Regions from separate parts of the Paenibacillus sp. FSL P4-0081 genome, predicted to be linked through region 2. Evidence: riboswitches for the same ligand, from Rfam matches in the RefSeq annotation. Region 2 holds a riboswitch; each other region holds the start of a gene.
The links. Region 2 has a riboswitch for thiamine pyrophosphate ahead of P40081_RS10990 (thiamine phosphate synthase). Riboswitches for the same ligand answer to the same signal wherever they lie in the genome.

Region 1: linked by a shared signal. The riboswitch ahead of P40081_RS02360 (ABC transporter substrate-binding protein) and the one ahead of P40081_RS10990 (thiamine phosphate synthase) in region 2 are both predicted to bind thiamine pyrophosphate.
Region 3: linked by a shared signal. The riboswitch ahead of P40081_RS15745 (ABC transporter ATP-binding protein) and the one ahead of P40081_RS10990 (thiamine phosphate synthase) in region 2 are both predicted to bind thiamine pyrophosphate.
Region 4: linked by a shared signal. The riboswitch ahead of thiC (phosphomethylpyrimidine synthase ThiC) and the one ahead of P40081_RS10990 (thiamine phosphate synthase) in region 2 are both predicted to bind thiamine pyrophosphate.

Annotation. Positions count from the first base shown of each region.
Region 1 covers NZ_CP009280.1:530,394-534,604, forward strand. The annotation lists gene P40081_RS02345 (ABC transporter ATP-binding protein) at 1-360, opposite strand, end outside; gene P40081_RS02350 (ABC transporter permease) at 450-1,211, opposite strand; gene P40081_RS02355 (thiamine-binding protein) at 1,208-1,501, opposite strand; gene P40081_RS02360 (ABC transporter substrate-binding protein) at 1,555-2,640, opposite strand; TPP riboswitch at 2,772-2,882, opposite strand; gene P40081_RS02365 (hypothetical protein) at 2,955-4,211, opposite strand, start outside.
Region 2 covers NZ_CP009280.1:2,612,282-2,616,492, forward strand. The annotation lists gene P40081_RS10980 (NUDIX hydrolase) at 95-523, opposite strand; gene P40081_RS10985 (SDR family oxidoreductase) at 732-1,604, shown strand; TPP riboswitch at 1,799-1,901, shown strand; gene P40081_RS10990 (thiamine phosphate synthase) at 1,976-2,665, shown strand; gene thiS (sulfur carrier protein ThiS) at 2,672-2,875, shown strand; gene P40081_RS11000 (thiazole synthase) at 2,979-3,743, shown strand; gene thiH (2-iminoacetate synthase ThiH) at 3,775-4,211, shown strand, end outside.
Region 3 covers NZ_CP009280.1:3,703,770-3,707,980, forward strand. The annotation lists gene P40081_RS15735 (ABC transporter substrate-binding protein) at 1-174, opposite strand, end outside; gene P40081_RS15740 (ABC transporter permease) at 171-947, opposite strand; gene P40081_RS15745 (ABC transporter ATP-binding protein) at 928-1,710, opposite strand; TPP riboswitch at 1,823-1,925, opposite strand; gene P40081_RS15750 (TetR/AcrR family transcriptional regulator) at 1,994-2,686, opposite strand; gene P40081_RS15755 (DHA2 family efflux MFS transporter permease subunit) at 3,094-4,211, shown strand, end outside.
Region 4 covers NZ_CP009280.1:160,144-164,354, forward strand. The annotation lists gene P40081_RS00795 (tetratricopeptide repeat protein) at 1-817, shown strand, start outside; gene trxB (thioredoxin-disulfide reductase) at 963-1,916, shown strand; TPP riboswitch at 1,989-2,095, shown strand; gene thiC (phosphomethylpyrimidine synthase ThiC) at 2,265-3,959, shown strand; gene P40081_RS36070 (class I SAM-dependent methyltransferase) at 4,124-4,211, shown strand, end outside.

The DNA.
Region 1 (4,211 bases), 2.1 Mb from region 2:
GTCCAGTGTGCTGCGCCACGGGAACAGCGCGGGCTGCTGCGGCATATAGCTGATCTTGCCGCGCTGCCCGGTAACCGGGATGCCGTCCATGCTGACGGTTCCGGCGTCCGGCAGCGTCAGGCCGCCGATAATGTGGAACAGGGTGCTTTTGCCGCAGCCGGAAGGACCGACAATCGAGACGAATTCCTGCGGCTCTACCGTCAGCGACACCTGATCCAGCACAGGCGTCTCCCGGCGGCGGTGCGTGAACGATTTGGAGACGCTGCTGACTTCAAGTGCAGGCGGTGCGCTTCTGGGCTCGTCAAGGCTGCTGCCGGGGACGTCCTTCTTGAGCTGTACAGTATTCGTGAGTGGAGACACTTCGGTCAGCTCCTTCTATATAGAATTTTTGTACTTAAGGCTTTATCTCAAACGTGCTCAGTATAGCGTGTATTGTTACCCTGTGCGTGTTAAGCTTCCTTGCGCGGTTTCCAGCGCACGAGCCATTTCTCCAGCAAGGCAATCAGTGCAAACAGCACCAGACTCAGCAGCACAATAATGACAATGGCCACGAACATCCGGTCCGTGCGGTAAGAGGCCTTCTGCAGCAGCATATAATAGCCGATCCCTTTGTCCGCGCCAATCCACTCGGCAACCACTGCGCCCATGACGGCATAGGTCGCGGAGATTTTGAGCCCTGAGAACAGGGAGGGCAGGGAGCCGGGTAGCTCCAGCTTGGTGAAGATCTGCCAGTTGCTTGCACCGGCCATTTTCATATAGTTCAACATTACCCTGTCGCTTTGCGCCAGCCCGCCCATGGCCGCTACGGCAACCGGGAAGAAGCAGACGAGGGTGATCAGGACGATTTTGGGCAGCAGGCCGAAGCCGAACCAGATAATCAGCAGCGGTCCAAGGGCAATGGAGGGCACATTCTGGCTGAGGATCAGCAGCGGGTAGAGCGCTCGCTTAAGCCAGGGCAGCAGATGGAGCAGCAGAGCCACAATGAGGCCGATGCCGGTGCCGACCGGGAAGCCGATCAGGGTCAGCCGCAGCGTTGCGGCCGTATGCGCCCAGATCCCGGAGGCATTGCCGCGTGATTCACGCGCGATATCGGACGGGCTGGGCAGCTGCCAGGCCGGGATATGGAACACCGATACCGCAATTTGCCATGCGCCCAGAAAAAAGATGACCGCCACAAGGGGCGGCCAGATTTGTCTCCAGGTGCTTCTCACGGCCGGTATTTCTCCGTCAGCTTGTCCATGCTGATGCCGCTGGGATTATGGGCGATCTTGATCTGGGAGATCACGCTCGGGCTGCCGGAGGCAATCAGTGCCTCATGCATCTGACGTACAACTTCCAGCAGCTCCGTGAGCTCGCCTTCCATGGTGGTATCAAGCGGATTCACCTGGTGTTTAACCCCCGACTTCTGAATTACCTCAATCGCAGTGTCCACGTAAGGGATCGAATCCTCATTGTTTGGAGCCTTGGGAATTACCTGAATGCTAAGCAGTGTATTAGCCATTTATTATTCATTCCTCTCATGTGAGTTAGTGTCATTACTATTCCAACCGGTGTTTATGGGCCTTCCGGCAAAAATTCATTCGTAAATGTACTTGCGGCATCGAGCGGTTTGTCCAGCAGCTTCAGGCCGTACATCCACTCGGCATAATTCTGCCAGATTTCTAGCTTCTGCTCACCCCAGCGGGCGGCATCGTCCTTGTATTTCGGGCTGAGCCATTTCTGGCTGGCCAGCACCAGCTCGGGATCAAGATCAGGCACGGCATCAGACAGGACCGTGGCCGCTTCTTCCGGATGGTCGATCGCGTATTGGTAACCTTTCGACGTAGCTTTGAGGAAAGCCTTCACCACTTCCGGATGCTCGGCGATTTCCTTCTCACTGGTGGTCAGCACCGGTGTGTAGTAATCCAGCTGCGGCGCATAATCCTTCAGGTACAGCATATCCAGCGGCTCGCCGCGCAGCTCGGCTTCGATCCCGGTCCAGGCGTAGAAGATCCAGGCAAAGTCGATATCGCGTTTCACCGCAGTGAAGAAGTCAGCTTCGCCGATATTCACCAATTTCACTTTGGAGACGTCTCCGCCATCGGGGTCCATGATGGCTTTCATAGCTGCTTCTTCCGCTGGAGAGCCCCAGCCTCCGTAGGTTTTGCCTTCGAAGTCTTTCGGCGTCTTAATGTTGCGGTCCTTCGGAGCGGCAAAGCCGGAGGTATTATGCTGAATGATAGCGGCGATGGAGACGAGCGGCACATCCTGCAGGCGGGCCAGGGTGAGCGCCTCCTGTGCACTGATGCCAAACTGGGCTTCACCGGAAGTAACCATGGTGTCAGATCCGGCAGCACCCGGCTGCACGATCTCCACGTCAAGACCTTCCTCCGCGTAATATCCCAGCTCCTTGGCGGTATACAGGCCGGTGTGATTCGTGTTCGGCGTCCAGTCCAGCGCAATCTTAACCGGGGTCAATTCTTTAGGCGCGTCGGTGGTACTGGCGGCTGCGGTTGCTTCAGGTGCAGCGGTGCTGTTCCCGGCGGCAGGTGTGCTGCCTCCGGCATTGCTGCCCGGGTTGACGTTCCCGTTGCCGCATCCGGCCATCACGAGCACAAGCATAGAGCTGAGCAGCAGCGGTAATACTTTTTTGACTCCCATTTCTCTTCTCTCTCCTTCCAGCAATCCCTAGTCTTCCAAAATTCAGAGTAACCCATACCAAAAAGCGCCCCGGAGACCGGGACGCCAGTTACTTGCGCAAGGTGAGTTCAACTTCAGGCCCATGAAGGGGCTCGGGGTTGAATGAAGATTCCTACGCTGGCATTATCCAGATCAGGTATAAGGGTCAGTATCTTGTGGGATACAATCTCAGCCGGCCAATTCCAGCACCCCTGGTTCTATGAAGTTCACGGGTATTGCTATGTTCTTACGGTGTATTATAGACGCCGCTCTTGCGGTTGTCCAGTCTCCCCGTCCTAATCTTCAAGCTTTAGCGGCAGAATCCAGGGGCCTTTGAGCAGGAATAGAGGCTCCGACATTCTAAAACGCAGCGTATCCGCGCCGGGCTCTGCATCCAGAAGAAGAGTCTTCAAGATTCTTGGGAATGTCTCGGTATCCTGCCAGCCGTATGAATATTTGTCCCCAGAACCCGGATAGCGGATGAAGAAATGCGTCAGTGACTTTGCCGCTCCCGGGTCAAATTTCACATCCACATCTACACTGACAGCCGTTTCGCTGCTGCGTTCAATGCGGGTGAATTCTACCGGGAAACCGGCAATTTCAGCGGTAATATGAAGGGGCGCACTCTCCCCGCTGGCGGGCAGCGGCAGAACGACCTCCCGGGAGAGTGCCTTTCGTTCCGCTATTTCGATGTAAGGGATGACGACCCTGTAAGACTGTTCTTCAGCTGATGCCAATTCCCGGAACGAGAACTCCGACGGGTAGACCATGGTTGAAGGAGGTTCAACCTTTGCTTTGACTCCCTCTGCATTCTCGACATACAGGCCATTCCAGGATACCAGCGGCTCCAATGAATAAGAATGGACGGCAGAGAACGAATCTGAAAGGGCCGGAACTAATTCAACGCGGACAAGTCCGTCATCCAGACGAACCGGAAAAGCCGTAATCCGCACATCCTGGTGCACATCGCTTGCGCCTAAATGCTGCAGATCATCGGCGGTCACCGGTGCTTGAAGCACCAGTGGCCCGACTGCTGCTGCATTGATATACAGAGTAACCGGTTCAGCGGTTTCAAGCTCCAAATTTCCGGGAAGTGCAGCACTGTAGCTTGCATACCAGTCTCCGGATGCAGAAGACCGCATATTGGAAGTAAAGGTATAACGGTCCCCTCCAATGTCTGCCTGAAATTCAGTAATGACGGGAGTCTGCTGTCCACGCAGCGTAATGGTCCCGCTGTTCTCCTGCAGAAGTACGGCATTGACTGTCAGCTTTCCCTTGCCTATGGAAGCAGTGTAGGGCTTCTCCAGAACATAAAGCTGACTGCCCGGGCTGCTCTCCAGAACCGTACCGAAGCCGGGCAGGAAGCTAAGGGCTTGCTTTAGACCTGCCTGGACGTCAGGGGAGAACGCCAGCAGGCCTGCGGCCATAAGGATCGCGGCCGCCGCCGCTCCAATAGCTGCCCGCCGCCGCGGCTTGCGGACAGCAGCAGGCAGTTCAGGCGCCGGTTCAGTCTGAATAAGGTCGAGGGTACGGCTCTTGATCCGCTCAAGCGA
Region 2 (4,211 bases):
AACCCTCCAGTGAAGATGGTTGTCTTCCAAGAGAAAGTATAGGATATAAAAATGTCCGGATATATATAATATTCTTGTAGAAACCGTTCATTACTTACCGTAACAACCCTTCCAGCTCAAAAATGCCGTGCTCCTGAAAGTCAGCGATAATCTGCGGCGGCAGCAGGGCGTTCATTTCGCTCACGGTGCACCAGCGGTAATCGGTATGCTCTTCCGAGAGCTGGATTTCGCCACGGGCTGCGCGGCATAAATAGGTGATAATCACTACCTGTCTAGCAGGGTCAGTGAGCAGGGTCACCGCATAAAGGATACGTTCTGTCGTAACCGCCAGTCCGGTTTCCTCAAGAATTTCTCTTTCCAGTGCAGCCTCCAGGCTTTCACCGAATTCGATTTTGCCTCCGGCACATTCCCAGCTTCCGGCACCTGCAGAATCGGCGGCAGCCCGCTTGACGATGAGGATTCTGCCCTGATACAGGATGACACCTTTGACGGCAACGATGATGCTTTTTGATTTTTTGGACATGAGGATAACTCTCCTTCTGCAGGCTCTAAAATGGAGCGGGAACGCGTTGGACTCAAGATTTTCTGTTTGGCCGGCTTCCCTATGTGGTAAGTAAAATAACGTAAAGCGATTTTTGCTAGGCAAGTATGATGCATAAACACCAGACTTTTAGCCAACCTAACATGATTAGTAAAAACAGTATAACGGTACAGCGAAAGGAGAATGGATTATGCCAGACACCAGCAAACAACCCGTCAAAACCCTGCCTCCGCAGGTACAGGACCAGCAGCCCGGAATTGAAAGCGAGATGAACCCGCTTCCGGAGTTTGAAACCTCAGCTTACAAGGCAGCAGGCAAGCTGCTGGGCAAGGCCGCACTCATTACCGGAGGGGACAGCGGAATCGGTCGTGCGGTTGCCGTTCATTTTGCCAAAGAAGGCGCAGATGTAGTGATATCCTATCTGAATGAGCATGAAGATGCGGAAGAAACCAAGCGCCAGGTGGAGCAGGAGGGGCGGAAGTGTATTCTGATCTCCGGTGATATCGGGGTTGAGGCCTTCTGTCAGGATCTGATTAATAAAACCATTGAGGGACTCGGCAAGCTGGACATCCTGATTAACAATGCGGCAGAGCAGCATCCGCAGGAGACCATTGAGGACATTACCGCCGAGCAGCTGGAGCGGACGTTCCGGACGAATATATTCTCCATGTTCTATCTGACCAAGGCAGCGATGCCCCATCTCAAAAAAGGCTCCACGATCATCAACACTACGTCTATCACGGCGTACCGCGGCAGCCCGCAGCTGCTGGACTATTCGTCCACCAAAGGAGCAATTCTCAGCTTCACCCGCTCCCTGTCGATGAATCTCGCAGACAAAGGCATCCGCGTGAACGCGGTAGCACCGGGACCGATCTGGACGCCGCTGATTCCGTCTACGTTTGACGCGAAGAAGGTCAGTGAATTCGGCGGCACCCAGCCGATGAAGCGTCCGGGACAGCCTGAAGAGCTGGCACCGGCTTATGTATATCTGGCCTCCGACGATTCCTCTTATGTGAGCGGTCAGGTCATGCATGTTAACGGCGGCGAGATCGTTAACGGCTGACCATTGGCACTGCTTTGTAAGCCGGATAAGTTTATACTGGTTTAAAGAATCAAACGTTCAACAGATGAAAAGTCAGCCGGAAGGCTGGCTTTTTTGCCGCTTAAACCCGCTGGACTTAATAATTGAATCTATTAAAGAATAGCTCTTACAGGAATAATATGCTAATATACAAACTGCAAGAACAATAGAATATGAACGATCACTAGGGGTGCCGCAAGGCTGAGACGGACATATCTGTTCGGACCCTTTGAACCTGATCTGGTTTATACCAGCGTAGGGAAGTGGAGAATGAATAATGCAGCGGGGGTAACGGATTACCCGGTATTCCTGCTTATATTCCGGACTGCTTCCTGATACAGGGGGCGGTCTTTTTGTATTTTCAGGAATGCCGTATAGAAGGGAAGGTGAAGGTGCTGAAAGAAATCCATTTGATCTCGGACGGGAGGCTGAATCCGGAGCAGTTTGCCGGACTGGCTGCTGCTGTACATACCATGGTGGATTATATCCATCTCCGGGAAAAAGCCCTGTCCGCACTTGAGCTTCTGGCTGCCGCAGAGCGGTTGCTGCAAGCGGGGGTTCCGCCCTCAAAGCTGGTTATTAATGACCGGATTGATGTGGCTCTGGCAGCAGGGGCAGCCGGCGTCCAATTGGCCTGGCACAGCCTGCCGCCTGCCAAGGCGAGCGGTATTGCCCCGGGCCTGCGGCTGGGCAGGTCGGTGCATTCCCCGGAGGAAGCGGCACGCGCCGGACAGCAGGGAGCGGACTTTTGTCTGTATGGACATGTATTTCCCACGGCCTGCAAGCCCGGACAGCGGGAACGGGGCCTGGAGCAGCTGGAAGTGGCTGTCCGCTCCAGCAGTATACCGCTGATTGCTATCGGAGGCATCACACCGGGCAATACCGGAATCGTTCTGTCGAAGGGGGCTGCCGGAATAGCCGTAATGTCCGGGATATGCGGAGCGACGGATCCTGCTGGCGCCGCTGAGGCTTACAGATCATCCGTTCAGGCTGCAGCATATGCTGAAGTCCTGAATGACCCCCATACCGGGCAAAGGAGGTGAACTGGAATGAATTTGACCGTTAACGGACGCAGAGGATGGTATGAAGAGAGCTGCCGGACGCTGGCTGATCTTCTGGCCCGGCCTGAGTGGACCGGGAAGCTGGTTATTGTGGAGCTGAATGGTGAGCTTGCCGGCAGAGAGGTTTATGAAGATACATTGCTGAATGAAGGTGACCGAGTTGAGCTGGTTCATTTTGTCGGCGGAGGCTAGGTAACTGGTAACTGTGCGTGCGGCAGATGCAAGAATGCCAATACGCCAATACGCCAATACGCAATTAAGATAAAGGCAACGACTTATCACAGGAGGCGATATGATGCAGGATCCTTTGATTATTGGAGGAGTTACTTTAACGAGCAGACTGTTCATCGGGACCGGAAAATACAGCCGCAATACTCTTATTCCCGAAGTGATCGCCCGCTCGGGTTCACAGGTCATTACGGTTGCCCTGCGCCGGGTAGATCCGGAGAGCAAGGACAATATTATCAGCCATATTCCTTCCCACATGACGCTGTTGCCCAATACCTCCGGTGCGCGCACCGCAGAGGAAGCGGTACGCATTGCCCGGCTGGCAAGGTCAGCGGGGCTGGGAGACTGGGTGAAGATTGAGGTTATCAATGATCAGAAATATCTGCTGCCTGATAATACCGAGACGATCCGAGCCACGGAAATCCTAGCTGCGGAGGGTTTCGTAGTTCTGCCCTACATGAGTCCTGATCTGTCAGCCGCACTCCGGCTGAAGGCGGCCGGAGCTGCAGCCGTCATGCCGCTGGGAGCGCCAATCGGCTCTAACCGCGGGCTGCAGACCAAGGAGCTGATCCGGATTCTGATATCAGAAACGGGTCTGCCCATCATCGTGGATGCCGGTATTGGCAGACCCTCCGAGGCTGCTGAGGCGATGGAAATGGGCGCAGCCGCTGTGCTGCTGAATACGGCAATTGCCACCGCCCGGGACCCGCAGCTGATGGCGGAGGCATTCCGCGAAGCGGTGTCGGCGGGGCGGAAGGCCTATCTGGCCGGGCTGGGGCCGGTGGAAGAGACAGCCGCAGCTTCTTCGCCGCTGACCGGATTTCTGGCATGACTGATGCTGTTTATGAAGAGGGGGGAAGGACATGAGCTTTTATGATAGGCTGACACGGCTGGACAAGCTTCCCTACGAGGGGGCATGGAAGCAGTATACTGCGCTTGATGTGAAGCGGGCGCTTCGTCTGGAGCGGCTGGACGAGGACGGGCTGATGGCTTTGCTGTCACCGGCAGCGGAGCCTTACCTCGAAGAGATGGCGCAGAAGGCGCATAGATTGACACGTACGCAATTCGGTCATGTGATGCAGCTGTTTACACCGATGTATCTGGCTGATTTCTGCGTCAACCATTGTACCTACTGCAGCTTTAGCTCTATCTATGATTTTCCGCGCAAAAAACTGACACTGGAGGAGGTCCGGCGGGAAGCGGAAACAATCGCAGCCACAGGGCTGCGCCACATTCTGATTCTGACCGGAGAATCCCGGAATGAAAGTCCGGTCAGTTATCTGAAAGACTGCGTGGAGGT
Region 3 (4,211 bases), 1.1 Mb from region 2:
GGATGATGCCGATGATGAGCCGGAGCCAGCCGGCACGTTATTGCCAGCCGACCCGTTATTGCCGGCGCAGCCCGGCAGCACCAAAAGAACAGACAGGAGCAATACATAAGGCAGCAACTTATAAGGTTGAGTACTACGGGTGTAGTGATAACGGTTATAGCGGATTGGAGTCATGAATAACGTCCTCTTTTCTTCAGAAATAACTTCTCGAGAGTAGCAATACAAAGAAACAAAGTGATCCCAAGGGCGGACAACAGCACAACAGCGGCAAACATCTCGGCACTTTGCAGATTGCCGGCCATTCTCCGGCTGAAATAACCAAGCCCCCGGCTGCCTCCAAGCCATTCGCCGATGGTAGCGCCAATGACGCAGTACACCACCGACAGCTTCAGTCCGGAGAAAAAGGACGGCAGGGCCAGCGGAACAGCAGCCTTGCGGAGAATCTGCCAGCGGTTCGCGCCAAGCGTCAACAACAGCTCGCGGTACTGCTCCGTATTCTTGCCCAGCCCATCGTAGATGCCGACAACCACCGGGAAGAAGGCGGTCAGGAACACTACGGCAACCTTGCTCCACAAGGTATAGCCGAACCACATGATAAACAGGGGAGAGAGGGCAACCAGCGGAATCGTCTGGCTGATAATCAGCAGCGGATACAGCGCTTTGGCCAGCGGCCTGAACAGATGCATGCCCGTTCCCAGCAGACTGCCGCAGAAGACGGACAGAGCGAAGCCTGTTAGTACCTCAAGCAGCGTTGCAGGCAGGTGAACGCCGAAGAGTAAATGCCTGTCTTCCATCAGAGCAATCCAGATGGCAGTGGGAGCCGGCAGGATGAACGGAGGAATCAGCCCCAGCCGGGACACCGTTTCCCAGACCGCAAGAATCAGCAGCACAAGCAGAATAGCCGGGCTGTACTCCCGCAGCAATCTTCTATAGAAGACGGTTGTCATACAGCTTCAGCTCCAAATCCTGCCGCAGGGCAACAAACTGCGGTTCGTAATTCTGACTATGATGTCTGGGGCGGGGAAGACCGGTGATGAACTCCTGCATACCGCCCCCGGCACTGCCGGTCATCAGATAGATGCGGTCACTAAGCAGAAGCGCTTCTTCAAGGTCATGGGTAATGAACAGCACAGTCTTGTCCAGTCCTGACCATAATTCCAGCAGCCAGCGGTGAAGCTCCCGCTTGGTTATGGCGTCCAGTGCCCCGAACGGCTCGTCCAGCAGGAGCAGATCATTCCCGGCGGCAATGGTGCGGAGTACCGCAACCCGCTGGCGCATGCCGCCCGACAGCTCATGCGGATACGCAGCCCCCGAATCACCAAGACCGAACTGCTGCAGCATGCTGCGGATCTGAATAACGGCTTCCTCTTTGGAGCCGCTCCGCTTCAGTTCCCAGGGCAGCAGGCAATTGTCCAGTACGGTTCTCCAGGGCAGCAGGAGATCCCGCTGCGGCATATAGCCGACCTGGCCGAGCCGCTCCGAGGCGCTATTAGGCGGTTGCCCGTCCAGGGAAACCTCGCCGCTGCCGGGTTCCAGCAGGCCGGCGATAATCTTGAACAGCGTGCTTTTGCCGCAGCCGCTGGCACCCACGACGGAGATGAACTCGCCGCGGCGGACCTTCATGGAGATTCCGGAGAAGACCGGAGCCCTTGAAGCTGCGCCGAAAGAATAGGACAGGTTAGCGATGTTGATCATAGGATGGGGAAGCAAGCCTCCTTAGGGAAAAGTGATTACGCTACGAAAACAAGAAAGACCCATCCATTTCCGGAGGAAATGAATGGGCCTGAAGGTACAGTCAGTTTGCAAAGACGCGGAACCGCTGATACATTCTGCTCCACTTCCCTCCGCTGGTATGATCCAGATCAGGTTCCAAGGGTCCGGAGCTTAAGCTCCGTCTCAGTCGGCCGACTCCCCTAGTGAAATAACAGGTGCTATTGAATTCGTAATTGCTACTTAATATACCATAATTTCCCCGCTTGTAAAGAGCCTGTGCTCAGCGCTTGGAGAGGCCGGTGATGAACAACGCAACAATTCCCCGCGAGATTTCCTCTTTGGAGGAGCCGTTCCGTTTCTGTTCATACAGGTAAAGATCGGGACTAAGTACAGAGATCAGCGCTGTGGCAGCGAAGCGGGGATCGATCCCGATAATCTCTCCATTCGCGGATGCGCGGTGCAGAAGTTCACCCATAATCACCCCGAGCCGCTGGAAAAAAGGATGTTCGAACTGGGTAAGCTGCTTCTTGCCGGTGAATTCGGATTTGATCATGTTCAAGAGCTCCGCATATTGCTCAATGAAACCAACGACCTGCTCAATGCTGCTCTGCAGATGCGCGAGGGCAGCCGTTTCACCAGCGCTGGCAGCAAGCTGCTGTTCCATCCCCGACAGAAACTGCTCGGTGCTGTCCAGCAGCAGGGCCGAACAGATTTCGCCCTTATCAGTGAAGCGGCGGTAGAGCGATCCCTGCCCTATACCGGCCCGTTTGGCGATGCCGTACATACTGACAGCTTCGAGGCCGCTCTCGGTGAACAGCTGGCGGGCCGCCTCGAGTATCCGCTGCATATAAGGATCGGCGGGTTCTTTTGCAGCGATGTCTCTGTTCACTGTGTTATCTTTGTTCTCTGTGTTCTCTGTATTGTCCGGAGCTGCTGATGTTACAGGTTCAACTTCCGTTTCTGTTTTTTTCATGATATCCCCTTTCATATAAAGTAAATCCTGCCCATAATACAACATTTCCCTCATTCGATCGGCCTAAATCCCAAATTGTTGTATAAAATGCATTATTTCAGCTTGTTCAAGCAGTTTAGCAGAACTATTCTTGCATTTCATACAACAATCCATCCGGAAACCCGGCTATCCATGAATCAAAGCTGCAAAATATACAACATTTATGCCTACAGTGCGTCCTAAGAAATCTCTATTCTGCCGGTAAACGAATCAAGTGTGGGGAATTGGCGTATTCCGCTTGACACATCGGACAATTGTCCGTAGACTATGAAATGCGAACGCGGACAATTGTCCGTTCACTAATTATATAGACAAACCTGCCCGCAGGTCAACGTAGTTGAAGCGGACACTTCAGGAGGAGAAGGAGTATGGATCAGACCTTGAAGCAGGATGCCGATTTCCGGTTATCCGGCATTCTAGTTCCGCTGCTGGCGATTATTGCCGGCGTATTTATGGTCGTGCTGGATAGTACGGCAATGAATGTGGCATTGTCCAGACTGGTAGTGGATTTCAATACAGACCTGCATACGCTGCAGTGGGTCGTAACCGGGTATATGCTGGCGCAGGCTTCGGTCATTCCGCTGTCAGGCTGGCTGTCTGACCGGTTCGGGGCTAAGAACGTCTTTTTGACAGCTGTTATTGTGTTTACGATCGGCTCCATTCTGTGTGCAACGCCAAGCAGTGCAGAATGGCTGGTCGTTTTCCGGGTATTGCAGGGTCTTGGAGGGGGCTGTGTGCTCCCGGTCGGGATGGCTTATGTGTACAGACTGGCTCCGAAGAGTAAAGTCGGCGTTGTTATGGGGATTATGGGAATTCCCGTGCTGTTCGCTCCGGCGATTGGTCCTGTATTGTCAGGCTGGCTGGTGGAATACCACTCCTGGCGCTGGATCTTCCTGATTAATATCCCCATCGGTATTATCTGTGTGCTGATCGGGCTGCGAAAGCTGCCGAATGCGGCGAAGAACACCGTTCCCGGCATGGATAAATTCGGAATGGTGCTCGGACCACTGGCTTTTGCTTCACTCACTTACGGTGTAAGTCAGGGTGCGCAGAGCTGGACCTCGGACAAAACGCTAATCGGGTTATCTCTGGGAGCTGTTGCACTGATTGCCTTTGTCATTGCCGAGCTGCGTTCCAGGACCCCTTTACTGGAGCTGCGGATTCTGAAATCCGTGGATTTCACCACCGGAATTATTGTGCAGTGGATCGCCCAGTTCGGCTTATATGGTGCTTTATTTCTACTGCCGCAGTTTCTGCAGCAGGCCCGCGGCTTCGGCGCATTTGATACCGGATTGACCCTGCTGCCGCAGGCCATTGCTTCCGGGCTGATGATGCCAATTGCCGGAATTCTGTTCGACCGGATCGGGGTGCGCTGGCTGGTGGTTTGCGGACTCAGTCTGGTCTCTGGCGCCTTGTTTCAGTATTCCCATGTCGATCTGACCACCCAGAGCCGTGATCTCATTCTTCCGCTAATCATGTGCGGTGC
Region 4 (4,211 bases), 2.5 Mb from region 2:
AGCCCTGCGCTGCTGGAGACAGGCTGCGAAGCTGGACCCTGAGTCGGCCGTGCCGGCATTCTTCCTGTCCCAGCTCCAGCAAGCCCGGGGAGAAGACAGACCTATGCCTGCTGTCAGCTATAATTACCAATTGCCTTTCCAGGAGCAGCTTAAGCAGTGGAAGGGGAATACAGGCAAGTTCACCGAAGAAGTACGGAACAATCCGCTGCTGCGCGCCTCGTTCTTCTGGGCGCTGCGCTACGGCGATTCCTCCACGAAGCTCCAGGTGACCGAAGCCCTGCGCTGGATTGAGGATGAGGAGATGTCCGAGGTACTGCGCGGAGTTCTGGAGCATCAGCCGCTCCAGGAGGACCGGCTGCAGGAGGCGGCGCTGTTCAGCCTGCAGCGGCTGATTGGAGAGAATCTGGAAGAAGCTGCAGCTCCTGAGGAAGAGCCGTTGCAAGCGGCTTCCAGCCCCAAGGGCCCGGCTGAATGGAAGGAAGACTGGCAGCGGATTATCGATCATACGGTGGCCATGATGGACCGGAGATATGATGCTGTGCAGAAGAAGGATGCAGAGTTTATCTGGAAGCAGTTCATCGGCAGCCTGTATCCGGATGTACCGTTATTCCGCAATGACGGCGGCTGGTGTGCGGCACTGGAGTATCTGACTGCCAGGCTGCACGGGCGTCCGGTCACCTTCCGCGAGGCGGCACAGCGTTACGGCGTCTCGGTCTCCATGGTAAGCCGCTATGCACGGCGGATCGACAGTGAATGCGATACCCAGGGCATGCTGCCGGGAACGGACGGCTTGTCGCCGTCCACCAACAATATTTGAACCCTTTTTTCAAATATAAGAATCTATACGTTTCTCACGATAACTTATCCTTATATTTCTCGCTGAAACGGTACCGTCTTAATAAAAGGACGATAAAGCCGTTTCCACTTGTAAATACAAACCTACTTGTAAGGAGGCCAATGTAATGTACAAAACGATTGTAATCGGAACAGGCCCGGCCGGGCTGACTGCCGCGATTTATCTGGCGCGCGCGAACCTGAGCCCGCTCGTAATTGAAGGCTTGCAGCCGGGAGGACAGCTGACAACGACGACAGAAGTGGAGAACTTTCCAGGCTTCCCTGAAGGAATTCTGGGTCCTGATCTGATGGACAACATGCGTAAGCAGGCCGAACGCTTCGGCGCTGAATTCAAGAATGGCTGGGTGGAGTCGGTTGACTTCTCACAGCGTCCGTTCAAGGTGACTGTAGACGGAATGGGTGTACTGGAAGCGGAGTCGGTCATTATTTCGACCGGCGCCTCCGCCAGATACCTGGGTATCCCGGGCGAGCAGGAGAATGTAGGACGCGGGGTCAGCACCTGTGCGACCTGTGACGGATTCTTTTTCCGTAACAAAAAAATTGTCGTGGTCGGCGGCGGCGATTCCGCGATGGAGGAAGCCAGCTTCCTGACCCGCTTTGCTTCCAGCGTAACGCTGGTGCACCGCCGTCCGGAGCTGCGTGCTTCGAAGATCATGCAGGACCGCGCACGCGACAACAGCAAGGTGTCATGGGCACTGAACCGCACGCCGCTTGAGGTAACCGTCGGCGATACCGGAGTTAAGGGCATCACCGTCCTTAACAATGAGACGGGACTTACCGAGCTGGTGGAAGCGGATGGTGTATTTGTCGCTATCGGACATACACCGAATACCGCTTTCTTAGGCGGGCAGATTAACACCGATGCCAATGGCTATATAGTGGTTAACCCGGGCACCACAGAGACGAATATTCCCGGCGTATTCGCTTGCGGCGACGTGCAGGATACGCGTTACCGTCAAGCCATATCGGCAGCCGGAACCGGCTGTATGGCCGCCATGGATGCCGAGAAGTTCCTGGAAGGCACGATGGTGCATGACTGGAGCGAATCGCTCGATAAATAACCGGAGAAGGTTCTTGTTATTTACGGGTTTACAAAAAAATCCTATACCAGTAGAATGTATTTAATTAGATAAGATACCCACTAGGGGAGCCTGAATAGGCTGAGACGGGAAAAGTGAATTTCCGGACCCTTGAACCTGATCTGGATCATACCAGCGTAGGAAAGTGGAGTCGGACCTTTTTTTGAATACAGTCTTATTGGGCTGTTCCTTTGATAAAGCCGCTCCAGGTGGAGCGGCTTTTTGACTTGCAAGAATTCAGATGCCTTGTGCTATACATGATTCTTCGGCTCAGTCTGCTGCGTGAAATCTTATCTGATTGGCTCATAGAGCGAAGAGGAGGAGATTAGAATGCCAGAAATGATGAAGAACGAAGAGGTGGACCTTTCCCGATTTCCTGCAAGCCGCAAAGTGTATGTAGAGGGCTCGCGCCCGGATATTCAGGTTCCGATGCGGGAGATCAGCCTCAGCAGAACCGAGGGCGTTGCCGGGGAAGAGGAGAACGAACCGCTGCGTGTCTATGACACAAGCGGAATTTACACCGATGCTGCGCAAGAGGCTGACATTCGGAGGGGGCTGCCGCCGCACCGTTTATGCTGGATTGCGGAGCGTGGCGATTCGGAGGAATACACCGGAAGAGCTGTGCAGCCGCAGGATAATGGAATCCGCAGGGGCGGGCCGCCCGCAGAGGCTTATCCAGGGCTGCAGCGGAGTCCCCTGCGGGCACATGCGGGCAACAATGTTACCCAGCTGCATTATGCGCGGCAAGGGATCATTACTTCGGAAATGGAGTATATCGCGATCCGCGAGAATACCCGGCCGGAATTCGTAAGGGATGAGGTGGCCGCCGGACGGGCCATTATTCCGGCAAACATCAATCATCCCGAGAGCGAGCCGATGATTATTGGCCGTAACTTCCTGGTTAAGATCAATGCGAACATCGGAAATTCTGCGGTGTCTTCTTCTATTGAAGAGGAAGTGGAGAAGATGCGGTGGGCAACCCGCTGGGGGGCCGACACCATCATGGACCTCTCCACCGGCTCCAAGATTCATACCACCCGTGAATGGATTATACGCAATTCTCCTGTGCCTGTCGGCACGGTGCCCTTATACCAGGCGCTCGAAAAGGTGAACGGCATAGCCGAGGATTTAACCTGGGAGCTCTATCGCGACACGCTGATTGAGCAGGCGGAGCAGGGGGTCGATTACTTTACCATTCATGCCGGGGTGCTACAGCGCTATATTCCGCTGACTGCCGGAAGAATGACGGGAATCGTATCACGGGGCGGCTCGATTATGGCCGCTTGGTGCCTTGCCCATCAGCAGGAGAACTTTCTGTACACACACTTCGAAGCTATATGTGAGATTATGAAGACGTATGATGTGGCCTTCTCTCTGGGGGACGGACTTCGTCCGGGTTCTATTGCAGATGCCAATGACGAAGCTCAATTCGCTGAGCTGGAGACACTGGGAGAGCTGACAGCGCTGGCCTGGAAGCACGATGTTCAGGTAATGGTTGAGGGCCCGGGGCATGTGCCGATGCACAAGATTAAGGAGAATATGGACAAGCAGCTCGAGATTTGCCGGGAAGCCCCTTTTTACACCCTGGGTCCGCTCACTACCGATATTGCACCCGGTTATGATCATATCACTTCAGCCATCGGGGCGGCGATGATCGGCTGGCTCGGGACGGCTATGCTGTGTTACGTTACACCCAAGGAGCATTTAGGTCTGCCTAACAAGAATGACGTGCGCGAGGGAGTCATTACCTACAAGATCGCTGCACATGCCGCAGACCTCGCCAAGGGGCATCCGGGTGCACAGGACAGGGATAATGCGCTGTCCAAGGCACGGTTCGAGTTTCGCTGGCGAGACCAGTTCCATCTCTCTCTGGACCCGGAAAGGGCGCTGGAGTATCATGATGAGACGCTTCCTGCGGAGGGGGCGAAGCAAGCTCATTTCTGCTCTATGTGCGGTCCTAAATTCTGCAGCATGCGGATTTCGCATGATATCCGTAATTCCTACAGATTGAGCAGGTCGCTGTAAAAAGGCAAGTCTCCTATAGCTATTTCCCTGCTGTCCCATGCTGTAAAAGGCGTGAGGGCAGCTTTTCTTATGCGCGAATAGCACAAGATTCTTCTCCCTATTATGTGAAACCATGCACAACCGTTGGCGTAAATAGCATTATCCAAGTATAGGGAGTGAATCGAATGAGGAACAAAGACTGGCTCAAGGAAAGCGAACGTTTCAATGAAGCGGCTGAATACTATGATAGGTATAGACCCAGTTATCCATTCG